DNA from 3 places in the Neobacillus sp. NPDC093182 genome. Region 3 is predicted to be linked to each of the others. Evidence: riboswitches for the same ligand, from Rfam matches in the RefSeq annotation. Region 3 holds a riboswitch; each other region holds the start of a gene.
What was found. A riboswitch is a leader RNA that binds a small molecule or an ion and turns the genes downstream of it on or off. The one in region 3 is predicted to bind cyclic di-AMP.
Positions count from the first base shown of each region.

Region 1: it holds a riboswitch for cyclic di-AMP, as region 3 does, so the genes downstream of both, ACIQAA_RS31295 (APC family permease) here and ACIQAA_RS25635 (amino acid permease) in region 3, are expected to answer to the same signal.
Region 2: it holds a riboswitch for cyclic di-AMP, as region 3 does, so the genes downstream of both, ACIQAA_RS27080 (APC family permease) here and ACIQAA_RS25635 (amino acid permease) in region 3, are expected to answer to the same signal.

Region 1 covers NZ_JBIVOI010000029.1:2,191-9,806, forward strand. Annotated here, with positions in the region: gene ACIQAA_RS31275 (metallophosphoesterase family protein) at 1-109, shown strand, start outside; gene ACIQAA_RS31280 (glutaredoxin family protein) at 131-373, shown strand; gene ACIQAA_RS31285 (YheC/YheD family protein) at 398-1,717, opposite strand; gene ACIQAA_RS31290 (bacitracin ABC transporter ATP-binding protein) at 1,848-1,976, opposite strand; cyclic di-AMP (ydaO/yuaA leader) riboswitch at 2,059-2,199, shown strand; gene ACIQAA_RS31295 (APC family permease) at 2,329-4,155, shown strand; gene ACIQAA_RS31300 (hypothetical protein) at 4,187-4,621, opposite strand; gene ACIQAA_RS31305 (histidinol-phosphatase) at 4,804-5,610, shown strand; gene ACIQAA_RS31310 (MFS transporter) at 5,809-7,023, opposite strand; gene ACIQAA_RS31315 (MATE family efflux transporter) at 7,219-7,616, shown strand, end outside.
Region 2 covers NZ_JBIVOI010000019.1:62,893-70,508, reverse strand. Annotated here, with positions in the region: gene ACIQAA_RS27100 (cation:proton antiporter) at 1-426, opposite strand, end outside; gene ACIQAA_RS27095 (TrkH family potassium uptake protein) at 681-2,027, shown strand; gene ACIQAA_RS27090 (potassium channel family protein) at 2,072-2,728, shown strand; gene ACIQAA_RS27085 (bacitracin ABC transporter ATP-binding protein) at 2,823-2,945, opposite strand; cyclic di-AMP (ydaO/yuaA leader) riboswitch at 3,075-3,218, shown strand; gene ACIQAA_RS27080 (APC family permease) at 3,369-5,195, shown strand; gene ACIQAA_RS27075 (potassium channel family protein) at 5,297-6,292, opposite strand; gene ACIQAA_RS27070 (hypothetical protein) at 6,533-7,000, shown strand; gene ACIQAA_RS27065 (sensor histidine kinase) at 7,051-7,383, shown strand; gene ACIQAA_RS27060 (response regulator transcription factor) at 7,389-7,616, shown strand, end outside.
Region 3 covers NZ_JBIVOI010000017.1:21,744-29,359, reverse strand. Annotated here, with positions in the region: gene ACIQAA_RS25650 (MFS transporter) at 1-783, shown strand, start outside; gene ACIQAA_RS25645 (aldolase catalytic domain-containing protein) at 980-1,939, shown strand; gene ACIQAA_RS25640 (metallophosphoesterase family protein) at 1,989-2,729, opposite strand; cyclic di-AMP (ydaO/yuaA leader) riboswitch at 3,366-3,506, shown strand; gene ACIQAA_RS25635 (amino acid permease) at 3,680-5,167, shown strand; gene ACIQAA_RS25630 (LysR family transcriptional regulator) at 5,361-6,263, shown strand; gene ACIQAA_RS25625 (hypothetical protein) at 6,448-6,813, shown strand; gene ACIQAA_RS25620 (LLM class flavin-dependent oxidoreductase) at 6,978-7,616, shown strand, end outside.

The DNA of each region.
Region 1 (7,616 bases), on a different contig from region 3:
CCCCGGTTCACCGACCGACAAAAGAAGACAAAAGTTATTTTCCTTTGGGGTAATCAGCTTAAGTGATAAAATAACGGCAGAACATATTTTTTTTAATGAACAGCAGTAACGGTTGGAAGGAGAGGAACCAATGGATAAAGGAGTTATTGTCTATACAACAAACGACTGTATCGAGTGTACGATGGTCAAAAAAGTACTTACTGAGGAAGGCATTCCTTTTGAAGTTAGAGATATATCAATTAACGCGGATTATCAACAAGAAGTGGAAAAGTACGGCTATCTAGGCGTTCCAGTAACGGTGTTAGGAAATAAAGCTGTTAAGGGTTTTACGAATGAATTAAAGGAAATTATCGAAACAGCAAAAAAGAGCTAATGTTTAGTTAGCTCTTTCGATATATTAAAAACCTGTTAGCTTTTTAGCATAAAGCATATTGGTTTTTAGAATCTCATAGTAAAGCCCCGGATATCCTGCTACTAACGCAATATCGTGTGATGGGTTGCAATGGTCAATTTCTGTAAGCCAAATATCACCTAATTCTCCTACCGTAATATCAACAGCTGCGTTTGCAAAATGTACGTCCATACCTTCAATTTCTTTTACACAATCAATGGCAATATGGTGCAGTTCCTCATAGGTTAAAGAAGCATGCAAATCACTTTGCTGCAAGAAATCTTTTACGATTTCTTTTTCAAATTTCACCAATGGCAGTAATCTGCCATCATTTTTTACCGATTGGTCTCCTCTCGTAAACGAACCCATTACCTGCCATTCACCTGAGTGATTTTTAACCGTAATAAACCTTATAGTGATGGTTCGATATCCTGTTACATCAATGGATTCTTGGATGATGTTTTCTCCCTCTTTAAAATATTTACTAAAGATAGAATAGGCTTGGTCCCGATTATTAAATCTATAATTCTTTGATTCCATATTTGCTAAATTCGTTATAACGAGAGAGTTTGAATCTTTTAGTAATATTCTATATGTCTGTCGGTTGGCGCTGTTTAGAGGCTTCACCGTTAAATTAGGAAATTTCTTTAAAAAGTAGTATAGATCTTGTGGTGATCCATAAAGATTTGTATCGGGAAGATAACATTTTACCCCGATGGAACCTGCCAATTTCTTATGAATACTCCATCGATTAAGAAAGAAATCATTAAAAACCACATTGCCGATAATCGATTTGAAATGTTGAATCCATGCAGTGCTTACGGAAGATGTCATCACAAAAATAGAGGCTGGATATGGGTAAGTTCCTTCTTCCCATTGTTTTGTCCGAGGATTATAAAGATAGCCTTTAACTTGATGGTTAACTTTATCAACATGGTCAAGAGAAAAGACTAGGATGGCACCCTTAATTTCACGATAAAGTAACACATAATCACGAAGATGATCGAGATATTTCTTAATCGAGCTTTGATAATAACCTGCAAGTAAACCGATAAAGGGTCCAATTTGTAGTTCGTTGCCATTCTGCTTGATTTCAAGGCTGCAATGCTGTGGTATATTCAGCATGTCCAAAATATCTTCAGATAGGCTTGCCCCATTTAGTGGCAGTTCATCAGAGATGTCAACAATAGATTGATAGGTGTTTGCTCCAAATCTGATTTTTCTAGCCGTAATTTGAGTAATTCCCATTGATTCTGCTAACTTGGGATGTAACGTTAAAATCCCTCTGTTAGAGGTGTTTCTTGATAGCAGAATAACATTTTCCATTTTAATTCCCCCCAACCATAATATTGGATAAGTTATTATATGTACAATAACGAAGAGTGTCTTAAAAATGGGGGGGATTCTTACAAATTGGACAAGTGTACCATTGTTATCTTGAAATATGTTTGGAGGCTTATTCGTCTTGTTTATGATTGTTTTTATCTTCGTTTTCTTCAACAGGGTGACCGTATAGCTCATTGATTTCATTAGCTAATTCATCTAAAAATTCATCTGATAAAAGCGGCTTTTTCTTTTTAGACATATATAATTCTCCAATCTTTATTTTTTTATAAAATTTTCATTTACATTTAAGAAACACAGGAGTATGATAATCACAGTTTCATATTTCTAAATCGCTGAGACCAGAATTGGTGCGGGGGACCCATTCAATGGATAGTATATCCAAGGGGTGAATCCTTTAAAAGGTAGGGCTACTCAAGGCCCGAATCCGACAGCTAACCTCGTAAGCGTTAATGAGAAGGAAGGTGGAGCTTGTGAGACAAGTTTATTAATGTCTGCAGGTCTATTTAACTTTGACTTGCAGGCATTTTTTTGTGCTTTTTTAGGGTGAATTAACAACTAATAACTTTATAGAAAATTCGGTGGTGCAGACAATGGTTTCTTCGGTCAAAAGATTATTAATTGGCAGACCTTTAAAGTCAACAGAATTAGGGGAACAAAAGCTCAATAAAACAAAAGCGCTGGCAATTCTTTCGTCAGACGCATTATCGTCGGTAGCTTACGGACCGGAACAAATACTGATAGTGCTCGTAACCATTAGTGCTGCGGCCTTTTGGTACTCCATTCCGATTGCAATCGGTGTATTAGTTTTATTAGTTGCCTTAATTTTATCCTATCGACAAATAATTTTTGCCTACCCGCATGGCGGAGGAGCCTATGTAGTTTCAAAGGAAAATTTGGGTGTGAATTATGGGCTGATATCGGGAGGTTCACTCCTTGTTGACTATATTTTAACGGTGGCAGTTAGTGTGTCAGCCGGAACAGATGCCATAACATCAGCCTTTCCTGCATTTCATGACCATAATGTGGGTATTGCGATTATTTTTGTCATCTTGATCACTACTTTAAACTTAAGAGGTGTAACGGAGTCTGCTTCTATTTTAGCATATCCTGTATATTTATTCGTGCTCGCTTTATTTATTTTAATTGGCGTGGGAATATTTAATATTCTAACGGGGCAGGTTCCAGCAGAATTGCATACACCAGTTGGAACTCCTATTGCAGGGATATCTTTATTTTTGCTCTTAAGGGCATTTGCTTCAGGCAGTTCAGCTCTTACTGGAGTTGAGGCGATATCGAATGCGATTCCGAACTTTAAAGATCCAGCTCCAAATAACGCTGCTAAAACTTTGGCTGCAATGGGAGGATTACTGGCGATATTATTTTCGGGAATTGTATTGTTAGCCTATTACTATGGGATTACTCCGAATGAAAAGGTTACAGTCGTTTCCCAAATTGCGGAGCAAACATTTGGACGAAACTTTATGTATTTCTTTATACAAGGCACAACCGCATTAATCTTAATTCTTGCTGCAAATACAGGATATACAGCTTTTCCACTGCTGGCAGTCAATCTTGCAAATGATAAGTTTATTCCAAGAATGTTTAAGATTAGAGGTGACCGATTAGGGTATTCTAATGGAATTATTACATTAGGTTTAGCTTCGATCTTGCTAATTATCTTTTTCAAAGGACAAACGGAGCACTTAATTCCACTTTATGCGGTTGGGGTCTTTATTCCGTTTACCTTATCCCAAACGGGGATGATGTTAAAATGGCTTCGTGAAAAGCCACAGGGCTGGATGTCTAAGCTTATCATTAATACGATGGGTGCTGTTATCTGCTTTGTCGTAACGATTATGTTCTTTTTAACTAAGTTTGCACAGGTATGGCCTGTCTTAGTGTTCTTACCAGTGATTGTGTTTGTCTTTTACCGAATTAGAAAGCATTATGAAGCAGTGGGAGAGCAGCTCAGATTAAATTGTGACGAACCTGCAGTGCCAATAGAGGGGAATGTGATTATTGTTCCTGTAGCTGGTATTACGCAAGTGGTAGAAAACTCACTTAATTATGCAAAATCCTTAGGTGCGGATCAAGTACTCGCAGTCTATGTTTCCTTTGAAAGGGACGATGAAAAGAAATTTGAAGAAAAATGGAATAAGTGGCAGCCTGATATTAGACTCGTAACCCTTCACTCACATTACCGGAGTATCATTCAACCTTTAACTAAATTTGTTGATACGGTGCAGCACAAAGCAAGTGAAGCAAACTACAGGGTAACTGTCATCATTCCACAGTTCATACCGAAAAAGGGCTGGCACAATATTCTGCACAACCAATCCAGCTTATTAATAAAAGCATACCTGTTATATAAACGAAACGTAATTATTACCACAGTTCCATACCATCTAAAAAAATAATTAAAAGAGCAGACTCCATTTTGGGAGCTGCTCAATTTTCGTTTTCAGGATTCGTGAAGATACATCCGGGAACCTCAAAGGTTAGACCATTCGCGGTTAAAGTGATCGAACAGATCGCAGTACCAATGATTGTTTCATGCAGAAAATGTATGTTTGATAGAACGGCATTGTCATGAAAGTTGACTCCAGAGGCTTGTCCTTCGGCTGTTAATATCATACCGGTACCGCCGCCGGATACGGATTCATATGTTGGCAAACCGGGTGCTGCGGATTTAAAAACAAAGCTATTGTTTTGATTAATATCGTCACCATAAAGAATGGAAATAAAACAGTTATTGGCTGTACAATCAACATCACATATTCGTGCAGATACCGTAATTATGCCGCTAGAAGGGAACCGATTGATTAAGGTTTCGACGGGTACGGCGGTTGCCGATACTTTTGCACGACAGTTACAACTTTCCATAAAACACCTCTCATTCACAATATTACTTATATATATGAAACAGCTTGTCTTTTGGATTGGACAAGAAGTGGAGTAAAATGGAAATAAACAAATAATATTAATTATTAGGGAACACTTTTTTGTGCTGCGGTTTGATTGGAAGTACCATAGTATGGGAAAATATGGAGAGGTGATAAAAAATGTTGAAATTTGATTTACATACACATCATGATCGGTGTGGGCATGCAAGGGGAGGCATTCGAGAATATATCGAAGCCGGTATAAAAAAGGGGTTAAATATTATCGGGATTTCTGACCATACCCCTTATTTTTCAAGTAAAGAAGACCATCCGTTTCCTCACATAACCATGGCAGCAAGCCAATTTCCTGAATATGTAGAGGAGGTCTTGAAGTTAAAACAAGAGTATTCTGGGAAAATTGAAGTACTATTAGGAATTGAGGCTGATTTCTTTCCTGAATATGTAGAAAACTATCGTCTGTACTTTGACCGCTATCCATTTGATTATATTATTGGATCTGTTCATCACGTAGATGGGGTGAGCATTTTTAAAAAGGACCGCTGGGAAGGGATGAGTTCTAAAGACCAAATAACGACCAAAGAATCCTATTATTCATTAATTGAACAATCTGCGCGCAGCGGCATGTATCAAATTCTTGGTCATATTGATGCGATGAAAGGCTTCTATCCTGACTTTTCAAACATTCAAACAGCTGCAGTCGAACACACACTAAAGGTCATAGCGGAATGCGATGTCGCTATTGAAATTAACACCTCAGGAAAAACCAAATACGTGGGGGGCTGGTACCCAGCCGATGACATTTTAGAAATGGCACTCCATCACGGAGTAAAAGTCACCTTCGGCTCAGACGCCCACGACCCAGAGCGAGTCGGCGACGAATTCGAAATCGTCCAAGCCCGCCTCAAACAAATAGGCTTCAAAGAATGGGTTTACTTTAAAGAACGAAACAGATATGCAGTAAAACTATGAATAAATGCATAAATGGTGACAGGCACCAAAAGGCAAAAAAAATGTAATGGAAACTAGTCCATTACATTTTTTCTTGTTTACCAATTTGTTTGCGTTTTTTGGTTAAGGTTCTAATTAGGTAGATACCGCCGATGAGTGCTAGTAGATTCAGTGAGTCACCCAGGTTTATGGTTAGGTTGAAGTTGTTGTTTCAAAATGCTAGTTTTTTACTAACATAGTTTTTGTGAATTTCCTGGTACGCGAATACATGAGAAGAAATACAAAGGCACTTCCTATTCTCATAATGGAATTCAACTCCATAGCTGTTTGTATGCCTAGTCCTTCTAGAAGCAAGATACCAATTTGAGGAGCAATAAAGGCAACAAAGGAAAGGAGTACATTATAAGTAGTGATACAATATGTTCTCGTTTCTTCTGGTGATTGCTCCAGCAAAAGGTTGAACAATAAGAGCACAACCCCAGAAATGAAAAATCCAGAAAGTGCCTGGACACAAGTTAAATAGAATAGATTGGTAGACAAAACAGTTAGAAATGGAACAAGCGCCATTCCCAGCGCAGCCCATACGAGCATAAGCGTATTAGATTTTGCCTCTGCCCATTTTTTCCATAGAGGGAAAGTAAAGATTTGGACCAATTGACATGCCACCGAAAAGATACTAATCCAAAGGATGGTCGCTTCTGCGATTCTGACATGATAAATATTGAAAATACCCCAGGACATCTGCCAGGTGAAATTAAAACAGAGTGCCGCAATCAGGAACCATTTGTACCCATGATCTTTAAAAATCGACCAATCCATCGACGACTTTTTTGTAGAAGTTACGGCTTGAACTGTCTCTTTATGTTTCATTAAGAAAAACACTTCAAGTAATCCAAAAAGTAACGCTGTGAAAAATAACCACTGATAGGCGTTTGCGTTATTTGTTTGGTTCTTCATGATAATCCCGATAATAAGCGTGGAAATCATCCCAGCGATCGTCAATAACCGGTTACGATCACTAAAAAAAGAACCCCTGCGTTCGTCTTTAATCATCCCGCTAATTAATGTCTGCCAGCCAATGTTAGCAATGGTGGCGGGTACATTCATAAATGCGATAATGATTAAAAATACCCATGCTTGGTAAGAGGCAGAGATATAAACAACTCCGATGAGAAGTAAAAATAATAATCGAGCCCCTAATACTGACATGGCAACCGTTTTTTTCTGCGTCTGCAAACGATTTAAGAGAATGGCAGCAGGAATGGTCATCAAAAGGGCAATTAAAGGTGGAAGAGAACTAATTAATCCAACTTGATAATTGGTAGCTCCAAGAATCGAGATAGCAAAGATGGGATAAAAGTTGCCTGCCAGGTTTATAGCAATGGTAGAAACCATTCCATGATAGATACTAATCTTTTCATTATATTTACGCACGATTCTTCACCAGTTTTCTCTATTAATAAATAACGATAATATTATACTACGGTATCCGAAATTTCTATATAATACTTTTGAAAATTATTTAACAAAAAATAGACCGTTTAGAGCAGCAAATATTACTCAAGTGAGCCAAAATCCAGTATAATAAATCTTTGGCTTTTATATTTCAGTTTTTCTAGGAGTTTTTATATGAATCAGACGTTTACATTAAAAGAAAAGACAAAACAAATTTTTGTCATGCTTATACCTATTTTAATCACTCAGCTCGGGATGTTTTCGATGGTGTTTTTTAACACGATTATGTCGGGAAAATACAGCTCCTCTGACCTAGCCGCTGTTGCCATTGGTTCGTCGATTTGGAGCCCGATATTTACAGGGATAAGTGGAATTCTGCTGGCGGTTTCTCCAATAGCAGCTCAACGGTTCGGGGAAAAGCGGAGCAGGGAAGTGGCATCGGTTGTAAGACATGGACTCTACATATCCGTCATGATTACCATCTTGGTAATTATGCTTGGTGTCTTCTTTTTAGATCCACTTTTAGATAAAATGAATCTTCCAAGTGACGTACAGGAAACAGCATTTGACTA
Region 2 (7,616 bases), on a different contig from region 3:
CATTAAAGTTGCGGGATCTGTAGACGCAATTACGGAAGCTAGCAAAAGTGCATACATGATAGGTATATCTAATAAATAATAAGCAGTAACCGCTACAATAACGGCTGTAACAAGGACTCCTAGTATAGATAAAAGAGTAATTGTAATCCAGACCTTTTTCAGAACAGAGAAGAGAATGGCTCTTCCTCCTTCAAAAAGGATTAAAATCGAGCCTATTACAATGATAAATTGATAGGACACTGAATCATTGGGAACTGTTATCAATTTGAATACGGATGGTCCGAGCAAAATCCCTACTATCATAAAAAGGGCGACATCTGGAATTTTTGTTTTTTCAGAAAGTTTCATGGCCGCTAATCCAAAAAGAAAGACCATAGTAATCATGTATAATTCACGTTGAACAATACTCATAACGTTGGCTTCCACTTTTATCTCACCTCCTCTAGATTCTCAAATGTTAGTTTGTTCATTAAAAAGCTAATATATATTCCATTAATAAAAAAATTCTTTTAAAGAGAAGGGTAACCGTTTTCTATTTAGCTTACCAGTAAAGTTCTCTAAATGGAGTTCATAAACCGAAGACAATTGGGTATAACATAAAAAAGAATTTCAAAATTTTTTTAGGATAAATATTTTTTAAAAAGCATGATTTATTTGAATATTTAAAGGGAGTCAATAATGTGGAATTGTTTAAACGAAAAGGGAATTTAATTAGTTTGCATCCTGCCCAAATACTTGTAATAGGTTTTGGTAGTCTAATACTGTTGGGGACCCTTCTTTTCATGCTACCAATATCTACATATGAAAAAGGACGTGGACTTAGCTTCATTGATGCTTTATTTGAAGCAACTTCTGCTGTCTGTGTTACAGGTTTGGCAGTTGTGGATACTGGAACAACCTTTACCTTATTTGGTGAAATTGTTCTTCTTTGTTTGATTCAGATCGGTGGTTGGGGTTTTATGACCACAGGTATATTCATGTTTATTATCTTAGGTAAAAAGATTGGTCTGAAGGAACGTTTATTATTGCAAGATTCATTAAATGTATTTTCACTTGCTGGAGTAGTGACCCTTGTAAAGAGGATTATCCTCATTACTTTTATTGTAGAACTAATTGGTGCTACTACTCTAGCCATTCGTTGGTCATTTGAAATGCCCTTGGAGAAAGCAATTTACTATGGTATATTCCACTCTATTTCAGCCTTTAATAATGCTGGGTTCGGACTTGAACCTGACAACCTAAGCAAATGGGTAGGTGATCCGACAGTTAATATAATGGTTACCCTTCTTTTCATCACTGGGGGTATAGGTTTTACAGTAATTCTCGATCTTTTTCATAAAAAATCCTTACGCAAATTATCCCTTCATTCTAAAGTCGTATTGCTTATGACACTAATACTTAACATTATAGGACCTTTAATCATTTTGGTCTCAGAATACGATAATCCTTCGACTATTGGAAAGTTGGAGTTGGGGGATAAGCTATGGGCATCCTACTTTCAAGGAGTTGTAACAAGGACTGCCGGTTTTAATACCATTGATATTGGTGCTTTGAACTTATCTTCCCTTGTCTTCATGATGGCTCTAATGTTTATTGGTGCATCATCAGGATCTACCGGTGGTGGAATTAAAGTAACGACCTTTGCCATTATTATTTTAGCTTTTTGGACAGTAGTAACGAACCGGGATGATGTGAATATTTTTAAACGTAGAATCTCGTGGGGATTGGTAAATAAATCATTATCAATTGTTGTGACGGCAATGACTTTTATTTTCCTCATTTTCTTTTTATTAACTTTTACCGAGAAAGCTGATATGAGCAAAATATTATTTGAAACGATTTCCGCCTTTGGCACAGTAGGTTTGTCTGCAAATTTTTCGCCAGAACTTTCGCCTATAGGGAGATTTTTGATTACGATTATGATGTTTATTGGTAGGCTTGGACCTTTAACAATGGCTTTCGCTCTTTTAAATACTCGAAAAGAAGCAAAGGTTAGATATGCAGAAGAAAAAATATTAATTGGCTAGGGTTTAATCAATAATTAAGATTCTTTTGGGGTGACTAATAAACTATGGCAAAGCTCAGTTATGCTGTTATTGGACTAGGTAGATTTGGAACAAGTATTGCATCAAAGTTATTCGAAGCAGGGCAAGAAGTCATGGGGATTGATTTAGATGAAGAACGTATAGAAGATAGCAAATTATCGCTTACACACGCTGTTGTACTTGATTCTACTGAAGAGGAATCACTTAAATCAGTTGGAATTCGAAATTTTGATTATGTAATCGTAGCAATTGGTGATGACATGCAAGCTAGTATCCTAACGGTTCTCCTCTTAAAAGAAATTGGGGTACAAAAAGTAATTGCAAAAGCTCTTAACAAACGTCACGGACAAGTATTAACAAAAGTTGGAGCAGATTGGGTAATACATCCAGAAAGGGATATGGGAGAACGGGTTGCACACCAGCTCCTCTCACCTAACGTGTTGAATTATATAGAACTTTCAAGAGAATATAATATTGAAGAAATAATGATTCCTTCAGGAATAACAAGAAAAAATTTACGAGATCTAGATTTGCGAGCAAAATATAATTTGACTGCTATTGCGATTGTTAATAATGAAAATATAATCATTTCCCCATCTCCTGATCAGATTCTTCAAGAAGGGGATAAATTAGTTGTACTAGGACATCGAGATAATATTAATGAGTTTGCAAATATTAGGTGAAATGAAAGGTAATCAAGACATCCACCGAATGGGTGTCTTTTTAATTTTCGCCTGCATATAAAAAGACCGCAAGAACAATGCGGTCCATGAAGTCTTAATCGTTATTTATTGCTTCTGTATTTTGTTCATTTATATGTTTTCCATATAGCTGGTTAATTTCATTAGCTAATTCATCTAAAAATTCATCAGATAATAAAGGTTTATTTTCTTTTAACATATTAATTCCTCCTTCGAACTGGGCAAATCGTTTAAAATTACGTTTTCTGTATTCATGTTTTTTTAATCTTTTTCAAAAAAATTTATTTACTTTTGGTAAATACAGGAGTAATATAATCACAGTTTCAAAGTTCTTAAATCGCTGAAACCATATGGTACGGGGGAAACATTATCCTGGATAATTTCTCAATCCTAGGGGTGAATCCTTTTTAGGTAGGGCTACTCAAAGGTCCGAATCCGACAGCTAACCTCGTAAGCGTTAATGAGAAGGAAGGTGGAGCTTGTGATGCAAGTAAAATGATGTGTCTACAGGTCTATTAACTATGACTTGTAGACACTTTTTTTATTTCAACTTTGAAAAAAATTGTTTATTGGGCAACATATTACATAACTTATTCATTTCAAAACCTGGCGGTGAATTTTGATGTTTTCATCAATAAAAAGATTATTAATTGGAAGACCCTTGAAATCACATGAATTAGGGGAACAAAAAATCAATAAAACCAAAGCACTGGCTATACTTTCTTCCGATGCACTATCATCAGTAGCGTATGGTCCTGAACAAATATTAATCGTGTTGGTAACAATAGGAACAGCAGCATTTTGGTACTCCATTCCTATTGCAGTGGGTGTGTTAATTCTTTTAACAGCTCTCATACTGTCCTATCGGCAAATCATATTTGCTTATCCTCATGGAGGAGGTGCCTATGTTGTTTCGAAAAATAATTTAGGGGTAAATCCAGGTTTAATTGCTGGTGGCTCTCTTTTGGTAGATTATATTTTAACTGTTGCTGTAAGTGTATCTGCAGGTACGGATGCTATCACATCTGCTTTTCCTAAATTACATGACTATAATGTTGAAATTGCCATTGTATTTGTTATTCTTCTCACATTGTTGAATTTAAGAGGAGTAACGGAGTCTGCTTCTATATTAGCCTACCCAGTGTACTTATTTGTTTTAGCATTGTTCATATTAATTGGTGTCGGTCTTTTTAACATTGTAACAGGAGGAGTTGCACCTGAATTACACACCCCTATCGGGACACAAGTAGCAGGGATCAGTTTGTTTATTCTTTTAAGGGCATTTGCTTCGGGGAGTTCTGCCTTAACAGGAGTTGAAGCTATATCTAATGCAATCCCTAACTTCAAAGATCCTGCACCTAACAATGCTGCAAAAACCTTAATCTTGATGGGAATCTTGCTTGCTATCTTGTTTTCAGGAATTGTAACTTTAGCCTACTTTTACGGAACTGCTCCAAGAGGAGAGGTGACCGTTGTTTCGCAAATTGCAGAGGAAATCTTTGGACGGAATTTTATGTATTACTTTGTCCAAGGAACTACTGCTTTAATATTAATCCTTGCTGCCAACACTGGATATTCTGCATTCCCATTATTGGCGGTTAATCTTGCGAAAGATAAATTTATTCCAAGGATGTTTCTTATTAGAGGGGACCGATTAGGATATTCAAATGGCATTATTATCCTTGGGGCAGCTTCAATCCTTTTAATCCTTGCCTTTCACGCAGAAACTGAACATCTTATTCCACTTTACGCAGTTGGAGTGTTTATTCCATTCACATTGTCTCAAACAGGTATGATGGTTAAATGGCTTCGTGAAAAACCAGAGGGATGGGTCCCAAAATTTATTATTAATACAACTGGTGCATTAATTAGCCTTATCGTCACAATAATGTTCTTTTTAACTAAATTTAATCAGGTCTGGTCAATCTTAGTTTTTCTGCCTATAATTATTTTTGTTTTCCACCGAATTAAAAAACATTATGATACCCTTGGTGATCAGTTGAGGATTACCACTTGTGAGCCTGCTGTACCGATTGATGGAAATGTGATCATTGTGCCAGTGGCTGGAATTACTCATGTGGTAGAAAATTCAATTAACTATGCCAAATCGCTTAAACCAGATCAAATTATTGCCGTTTATGTCGCATTCGAAAGGGACGACGAGCATAAGTTTGAAGAAAAATGGAATAAGTGGCAGCCTGATGTAAGACTGGTGACATTGCATTCTCATTACAGAAGCATTATTACGCCTTTAACTAAATTTGTCGATACAGTGGAACATAAAGCAAGTGAAAATAATTATAAGGTTACCGTTGTGATCCCACAATTTATTCCTAAGAAAGGCTGGCACAATATTCTCCATAATCAATCTAGCTTATTGATTCGTACTTTCTTGCTTCATCGGAGTAACGTGATAATAACAACAGTACCTTTCCATTTAAAAAAGTAAAAATGAAAGCATACTTTTTGTACATTTTATGGGTACAAAAAAAAGTATGCTTTAATTTTATTTTAAAGAGAAGGGATTATTCGCCAGGAAGTAACACATTACTATTCGGTAATTAATATTGCAAGGTCATCTTTTTTAATAACAAAATCATGTGAGGGGTTAATAAGTGATTTCTCCCCTCTTTTTATTCCAACCAACATGATATTCTTATTAAAGAAATGAATATATGCATCGTTAAAGGATTTCCCCACCATCTCAATTTTAAAAGGTTCTGATGTTAAGAGTACTTGGTTATCTGAATGACTTATTAAATCGATCATAGAGGCCATTGTTGACGGAGATGATAAACTGTTAAGGATGAGTGAGCTTGCAAGAATATTGGATTGGATTATCTCATCTGCTCCTGCTCTCCTGGCATTTTCCACTTGAGCAGAAGTAAGGATTTCTGCAATGCAACGTATTTTTGGATTCATTCCCTTTACCGCTAATAACATAGTAATCGTATTCATATCTGCAAACGACTCGCTCTTATGTTGGTCGGCTGTTATCACAACACATTGAGCACCATGAATGTTTGCCTTTTTTAAAATGTCATCTTGATTGGCACGTCCTTTTATAAAATGAATATTTTTGTACTCTACAGGCATTTCATCCAGTGTTTCATCAATAAGGACTACTTTTCTTAATGGATCTTTTTTATAAATTGAGGCAATCATTTCTTTAGACCGTTCATTCCATCCTATTATGATCATATGTTGATTCCCCTTAAAGTTGAGTTTGCCTTCGATAAAGGCTGCCTGCATGGTTACAGCTGTAGCAGCTAAGCTAACAAAATAGGACGATACGATTGCAATCCCTACTAACATGAGGATAATTCCTGTTATTCTTCCTGCAAATGTTTCTGGAGCATAGTCCCCATATCCAATAGTAGCAGCTGTAACAACTGCCCACCAAATACCTTCAAAAACCGTTGGGAAATTGTTCGGTTCTATCAGATGAATGATGTATCCAAAGAGGATCATAATTAATGAAGCTAACAACAATATTCTTAACACAACGTGCATTCTTAAAAATTTAGCAATCCAGTGATGGACCATCTCTTCCCACCTCAAATATTTCATTCACTGTTCATTATTACCGAATTTCCCTTATTGAATAATAGCAGATGAGCTTCATTTTGATAAATTAATTCAAAACCTAGTATGACAAATGATATATTGGTGATTTAAATGGTAATGAAAAGATTGATTAATTGGTAAAATAGATGATATGTATAGTAACAGGGGAAGTGGCGTGGTGAATTGATTAAATAAATTCTTTTTGAAGGGGTCATTTATTTGGTATATATAATACTGTTGGCTATTGTAACGGTTTCATTTTTATTTATATTTCAGATATTACGGAAAGAAAAACAAATGAAAATTAATAATTTTTTTAAAACCTTTGACCAATTGAATAGCTCATTAAAAATCGCCACACAGACTCTTTATGATATTTTGTCAGTAGTAGAAAACGAAGTGCAAACAGGTATTTCCGAACGTGTTAATTTATTAGAGAGACAAATCGACACTTTAAGTAATTGTATTTATCAATTGAGTATTATTAAAGAAAATTGTCTTCTACCAGAAATGAGAGAGACTTGTGTGCATACAATGGCATTACTACAACATGCCGTTAAGAAAACTACGATTCAATTATTTAATATGGGTTTTATTGCACACGACTTCCGTGATTATTTCCTTAAGGTAACAGAATACAGATTAAAATTAATAAAATTAGAGAAGGAATTTACTGGTTCACAATAGTTTCTGACTCAAATGGAGCTAAAGTATTTAACGAAAAATGATATAACAACATTATTGAAAACGCAATCATACATGGGAGTAATAATCGGAAAGAAACCATTAAGATTATTGCAAAGGAAAAAAAGAACACGTATCTGGAATTAATCATTACCGACAATGGTAAAGGAATGGATAAGCTTACACTGGCAGGATTGCGAAAGAAAATTTTCCACCCAAATAATCATGATAATGTAAAAAGTAGTAAATCGTTTAACGGAATAGGGGTACAAAATGTTTACCAACGAATGAAATTGATTTATGGAGAAGCATTCCAAGTGAGGATAGACAGTATTGAAGGAGAAGGCACGACTTTAACGTTTCAAATTCCGGTGGATAAGAGGTGAGCAGGATGTATGAAGTTGTATTGGTAGATGATGATGTAATCGTGATTGAATTTTTAAAAAAACATATTCCATGGCATGATTATGGCTTCCAAGTAGTCGCAAGCTTTCAAGATAGTAAGGAAGCTTTAGCATTTATGCAAGAGAACCCTTATGATGTTTTGATAACCGATATTGGCATGCCAAAACTAAATGGAATTGAATTAATCGAGCAGTTGAAAAAATCGAACATCAAC
Region 3 (7,616 bases):
GCAGCACTTCTTAGTGCGTTGATTCTTCCTTCTTGGGGATGGAGAGGATTGTTCTTCGTCGGTTTGGCCCCAGTTATTTTCGCCTTTATTGTTCGTAAAAAACTAGACGAATCACCAGCATGGCTGGAATCACAAAAGAAAAAGCAACTTGTTCAGAATCAAGGAAAACTAAAGCAATTATTTGCTACTCCTAGAATTGCATTAACCACGATTGCGTTGGCCATAATGGCAACCGTTCAGATCGCAGGTTATAATGGTTTGATGATTTGGCTGCCATCTATGCTTCAACAATCTCAAGGGTTATCTGTCTCAAGCTCGGCTCTTTGGACCATCAGTACGGCAGCGGGTATGATTGCAGGTATGTTAACATTTGGACAATTTATGGATCGTTTTGGAATGAAACGCTCCTATGGAATCTTCTTAGCGGCTTCCGCTGTTGCAGTCTTCCTATATTCCTTTGCTTCAGGAAGCACAGGACTTCTAATTGGCGGTGCAATTGTCGGGTTCTTCTCGAATGGAATGTTTGCAGGTTATGGAGCATTAATTAGCAAGTATTATTCAGTCGAAATTCGGAGTACAGCAACGAATACAATCTTTAACTTTGGCAGGGCTTTAGGGGGATTATCTCCGATATTAGTAGGTTATATCCTGCAGCACGCAAATGTAACGGTAGCAATGACTTATCTAGCATTACTCTACTGTATCTCTTTTATAGCGATGATTAGTTTGCGAAAAGGGAATGGTAAACAGGAAGAAATCAATACATTACCTGAAGCAGTGTGACGGAATTAACAAGCCATTTTTCTCCAACATTCGTGTAGGAGGGAATGGCTTTTTATTGTAAAATAAATGAATTTTTGGAAAATAGCATTGACTCGCCCGAATGAAACATGATATAAACACAGTAAGAATTTTAGTACTTTAAAGCAAACGACTTACAATTTATGACAAAAAAGGATATACAGGAGGAATTACTTTCATGGGACATCGTAGCAAAATTTTAGACTGCACCATTCGAGATGGAGGCTTAGTTAATAATTGGGATTTCAGTGTTGAATTTGTTCAAGACTTGTACAATAGCTTAAGTGCAGCTGGTGTTGAATACATGGAGATTGGTTACAAGAACTCCCCAAAACTGCTGAATGCCACTGAGCCAAATCCATGGAGATTTCTCGACGATAACTTCTTGAAAGAAATCTTCCCTGAGAAAAAATTCACGAAGTTTTCTGCTCTAGTCGATATTGGCCGTGTAGATCCGAATGATATTTTACCACGTGAACAAAGTGTTTTAGATATGATTCGAGTTGCATGCTATATCCGAGAAGTAGATAAAGGGTTAGAGCTTGTACAAATGTTTCATGATTTGGGTTATGAGACTTCACTTAATATTATGGCTTTATCGAGCGTACCTGAAAAGCAGCTTACGAAAGCTTTTGATATGGTGAGGGAAAGTCCTGTAGATGTTGTATATATCGTTGATTCTTTCGGAAGCTTGGATCCAACGGATATTGAGCACCAAGTAAAGAAATTCCAAGAGCTGATCCCTAACAAACATCTTGGAATTCATACACATAATAACATGCAGTTAGCATTCGCCAATACATTAGCGGCAATGCAAAACGGGGTTACATACCTGGATTCATCTGTTTATGGCATGGGCCGTGCTGCAGGTAACTGTAACACAGAACTTCTTGTAAGCTACATCCAAAAGCCAAGCTATGAACTGAAGCCTGTATTAGAAATGATTGAAAAGCACATGCTGGAAATGCGCCAAAAATGGGAGTGGGGTTACATCATTCCTTATATGATTTCTGGTGTACTAAATGAACATCCACGTGTCGCCATGGCTTACCGTGACAGCGCCGATCGTGATAAATTTGTCGATTTTTATGACAAGGTAACATCACCGGAAGTTTCTGTTGCCCCAGCGACGAAATAGGTTAAACAGAAAACAAGTACCTCTCATGATAGAGGTACTTGTTTTCTGCTCACTTTTTTAATCCCCGATATTTTGCTGTTGTTAATTCTTGAATATATTCCTCAAGCTCAGGCATTTCCATCTCTTTCGCTATTTGTATGGATGATTCGATATCGTATGGAACTCGAACAAGCTGTATTGAAAATACTCCATTTTCTCTTTGGTTATATTCTCCTTCAAGAATGGCATAGGAGGCTTGAGTGAGATCAAGCGGATTTCCTACACTGCCCACGTTACACAATGTCTTACCTTTAATATTTTGCTGGTAGGCATTATGAATATCTCCATAACAAACAACATCAGGCTCTCTTTTACCTGCTATATTTTCTGTGTGTTCGGTGTTTTCGAACATACTTAAACGACGTTCAACAGAGTCCCAGGGCTGGATTCTTTCATACACACTCCGAGGTGAAGCATGGAACATTCTAACTAGTTTTCCGCTCATGATAAATTCTATTGAAAACGGCAGTTCTTCTAAATCATTCATTTGTATTTCCGTTAATTGGTTTTGATGCCATTTGATTGTGTTAGACTCTTGGGGTTTAGGAAAGAAATCATCCCAATTGCCTCGAACCACCATTTCACAATGCTTTTGGATCATTTGTATTGCTATGCTTGATTGTGGTCCTTTACCGACTAAATCACCTAAACAAATAATTCTTTTAATGTGTCTAGCATCGATATCCTCAAGCACCGATTCTAGTGCAGGGATATTTCCGTGAATGTCTGAAATAATAGCGATTTTATCCATCTTTATAAGACTCCTAACGATTTATATAAAATCAATAATTCTCCATTTGTCCCTGATTTCCTGTATATTTCCCGAAATTGGCAAAAAGAAAGATGTTTTTATATTATTATGCAAAATAATTTGGCATAGAGCAAAAAAACTTTGCAGTAATTCCACTTATAGAAATAGGTAAATGTATATATTCTATGGAAATCTGGTTGGCACAATAATTGCATTAAAGAAGAACAAGATATAAAACTATTTTATGTTGCCAATAGTGAATATCGGTAAATAAGAAACTGAATTGATTTATCAGAAATAATCAGAAGGTTCAGTTTAAACATTTAAAAAATTAAAGTGAGGGATGTTGATGTGGGTTATTACCGTATATTCGGAAAAGAGTATTCAAATGTTTGAGTTCGATAATCAAGAGGAAGCAAGAGCTACTTACCAGAGTATAAAAGGGTGTAAATTTCTCAGTGAAGTGATCTACTATAATGATTTTGATGTAGTTAAATAAAATATTATACAAAATTTTCTGATTTTTAGAAGTATTTACAGTGTTTTTGGGGAGTTTAGGTTATTTTTATATTTTTGCAAAAAAACATTTTACTTTTCTTAAGATAGTAACTATTATAATAATGAAAATAGTTTCAAATTTCTAAATCGCTGAAACCGTTTAGGCACGGGGGAACCATATGGATTTAATCAATCCAAGGGGTGAATCCTTTTTAAGGTAGGGCTACTCAGGAGGCCCGAATCCGACAGCTAACCTCGTAAGCGTTTATGAGAAGGAAGGTGGAACTTGTGACACGTTATAAGAAGTGTCTACAAGTCTATTTACCATGACTTGTAGACACTTTTTTGTTCCTTTAATAGATTTTCCACGAGGGGGATATTACTTTTTAAAAAGAAAAAGCATTCATCTGTTTGTAACCGTTTTCTATTAAAAAATGAAAGGGCTGAAGTAAATGTTACCAGAGCGCGAAATTGAAAAATTCCAGCAAACTGTAGGTCAACAAAGTGAACAGACATTAAAACGCGAGTTAAAATCCAGGCATTTAACAATGATTTCAATCGGAGGAGCGATTGGTACTGGACTGTTCCTTAGCAGCGGCGCAGCCATCAGCACAGCCGGCCCCGGGGGAGCATTGCTAGCATATGCAATAGTGGGCGCAATGGTCTTTTTTATCATGACTAGTTTAGGAGAAATGGCTGCTTTTATGCCCGTAAGCGGTTCCTTTAGCACGTATGGAACGAAATTTGTGGATCCAGCATTTGGTTTTGCGATTGGATGGACCTACTGGTTTAGCTGGGCGATGACCATTGCTGCTGAATTAGCCGCCTCAACCATGATCATGAAATTTTGGTTTCCGGATAGTCCTTCTTGGGTATGGAGTGCATCATTTTTGGCGCTTATTTTTCTATTAAACTATTTATCTGTTAAGGGTTATGGGGAAGGGGAATATTGGCTATCCTTAATTAAGGTATCAGCGATCGTACTATTTATTATTGTTGGCTTGCTAATGATTTTCGGCATTATGGGAGGAGAAGCAGTAGGGTTTAAAAACTTTACAGTGGATAAAGCTCCTTTTTCAGGCGGTATTTTAAGTGTTTTTATTGTTTTTATTGCAGCAGGTTTTTCTTTCCAAGGTACCGAAATCGTGGGGGTTACGGCAGGTGAAAGTAAGGATCCTGCAAAAAATGTACCAAAAGCGATTAAAAATGTTTTCTGGAGAATCCTAATTTTTTATATTTTGGCGATTGCTGTCATCGGGCTTCTTATTCCTTATAATAATCCGAATTTACAAAATGATAATGTGATGGTAAGTCCATTTACCCTTATTTTTGAAAAGGCTGGGATTGCCTTTGCTGCTTCACTCATGAATGCTGTTATTTTAACTGCTTTATTATCAGCTGGTAATTCTAGTCTATATGCTTCAACACGCATGTTGTATTCGATGGCGAAGACGGGACAAGCGCCGAAGATTTTTGGACAACTTAACAACCGTGGAGTTCCCGTTGCAGGTATTATTCTAACCTGTGCTATAGGTGCGCTTGCCTTTTTGGCTTCATTTTTCGGTGATGGTATGGTCTATATTTGGTTAATGAACGCGATCAGTATAACTGGATTTATCTTCTGGCTCGGTATTTCCATCAGTCATTATCGATTCCGAAAAGCCCTTATCGCTCAAGGGCATTCGCTAGACATGTTACCCTATAAGGCAAAATGGTTTCCAATTGGGCCAATCTTCGCCATCGCTTGTGGAATTATCGTTATATTAGCTCAAAATTTCCAAGCTTTTCTTGCCGACCAGATAGATTGGGGCGGTGTAGTAGCGGCATACTTAGGCATTCCGTTTTTCCTTAGTTTATATTTTGGCTATAAACTGATTAAGAAAACGAAAATGGTTAAACTTGAGGATGTAGAGTTTGACTTTGACAAAAAATATAATTAATCTAAAACGGATTTTATGGGAATTTATTTAAAAAGTGGTTCCTTTCTTACTTTACTTATTGGATTAATTGGAGTAAAATTTAGAAAATTCATCAATAATGTTAATTTGCCGATTGGACATCCAAAGGCTCCTTTACGCATTCCGCATAAAGGAGCCTTTTTTATTGATTAAAACTGGAAAGGGGTCGAGGGAATTGAATATTGATCATCTTGAAGCATTTATGTATGTAGTCCACCTGGAGGGTATTCATAAAGCTGCTGAAGCACTGTATTTATCACAGCCAACCGTTACAGCGAGAATTAAAACGTTAGAACGTGATCTTGGCATTGATTTGTTTTTGCGTAAGGGAAGAAGTTTGACATTATCTGAGGAAGGAAAAGCTTTTATCCCATATGCAGAGCAAATTATTCGTACCTATGATCAAGGGAAGAAACGATTGAAGAAGGAAGATAATCCTGAAGAAATTATCATTGGGGCTAATATTATTACTTCTCAATACTTTATTCCTTTTGCCCTTCCTTTCTTGAAGAAAGCAAATCCTCAATTACGTTTTAAATTTTATTCGGCGACAAACGATGTATTGCTCGATAAACTTCTTCAGAAGCAGGTCGATATCGCCTTTATGAAGGATGTTACCCATCGTGGAATACAAAAGCATGAGCTTCTAAATAATTCTGTCCGTTTGGTCGTTTATCCTGGCCATGACTTTCAATTTCAAGAGAATTTAACTGTTAAGCAGCTAGCTAGTGAACCCATGGTATTTTTTGAATGCGGCGCTTTTGACTGGAATCGGATTCATAAATTATTTGAAATGGCCAATGTTAATCCTCGCATAGAATTTTTAGTCGACCATCTTGAAGTAGCAAAATCTATTATTCTAAGTGGACATGGCATAGGGTTTTTACCATACCTATGCATTAAAGATGAGCTTCAGAGAGGCAGCCTGATTGAAGTAGATGTTTCTCATATTCTTCAAATTAACCAGCATATTTTTGCGACACACTTGAATAATGGTTTTATGTACCCCGAGTTCTGGAATGATATTCTTCGGTCTGTTAAAGAATTTGAGAAGGAAAAGGACCTGTCTTTTATTTAATTTTTTAATGTAAAGATTACATTTTTCTATCAGCTATCGTATTGCCATGACAATCTTCTCGGTGATAGGATTAAACACAATAAATTAACAAGCATTGATTTCTTGGTGTAAGAGGGAAATGCACAGTTTTAATTCCCACTATTCAAGTGTGAATTATTGGATATAAAAAGAGAGGATGATAAGAATGACAACACAAAATAGTAATGATGTGAGGCTATTTGTAGAAACAAAAAAGGAAAACTCCTTCGAAACAAGTAAATATCTAAATCTGCCAGATATACAGTTTTTTACTTGGTGCAATCGACAGTATCGGGTTAACAGAGGTGTTTATAATACAATTGATCAATGGTTATACGAATATGGAATTGTCAATGTTCATTATCGTAGAATTCAGATTTTGGCGTTTTTGGATTTTGTCAAAGACGAGATGTTAGAGGAACAATCTAAATTTATCCGATTTGGTCATGGCGGTCTTTCAAAAAGGCTAAATGAATTTATGATTGATTATGGGCAAAGCAATGTAATTCCCTTAAAGAAACCAAGAAAATGAAATAGTCTGGAGATCAATTGATAGATTTTTTTAATTAGCATCAAATTTTTTCCTATCAAGTAAAGTATTGCCACATTGTAGTTTTCGGTGATAGGATGAGAATTAATACAAAACATACTTTTCTTATCAATTAGGTCGGAATAAAAATGTGGAGGAGAAATAACATGAGCTATAAGCTAAGTATTTTAGATCAAAGTCCCATTTTTCCAGGGAGCACTGCTTTTAATGCCTTACAGAATACCGTTCGATTGGCTCAAAAAGCAGAAGAATGGGGGTACTCACGTTTTTGGGTATCCGAGCATCACCATACAGATCAATTGGCAGGTTCCTCTCCTGAGGTATTAATTTCGTATATTTTAGCTCGAACGAATAAGATTCAAGTAGGTTCAGGGGGAGTAATGCTTCAGCATTATAGCCCATATAAGGTGGCTGAAAACTTTCATGTCTTATCCACTCTAGCTCCAGGAAGAGTAGATCTTGGGATTGGAAAAGCACCAGGTGGTCTTCCATTATCAACAAAGGCGCTCCAGTATGGCACCGTTAATGATGGAAAGGACTTTTCTGAGCGGCTATCTTTTTTACATGAATTAATTGAAAATTCCGTTGATGAGGAACACCCTCTTACTGGAATTCAAGCAACACCGATTCCTCAAAAAAAACCTGAAATTTTTTTACTTGGTGCAAGTGTTAATAGCGCTCAGCTTGCAGCAGATGAAGGGATATCATTTGTATTTGCAAAATTTATTAATAGTGATGATAAGGTATTGGAACAGGCGGCTAAGGTGTATCGCGAAGGTTTTCCA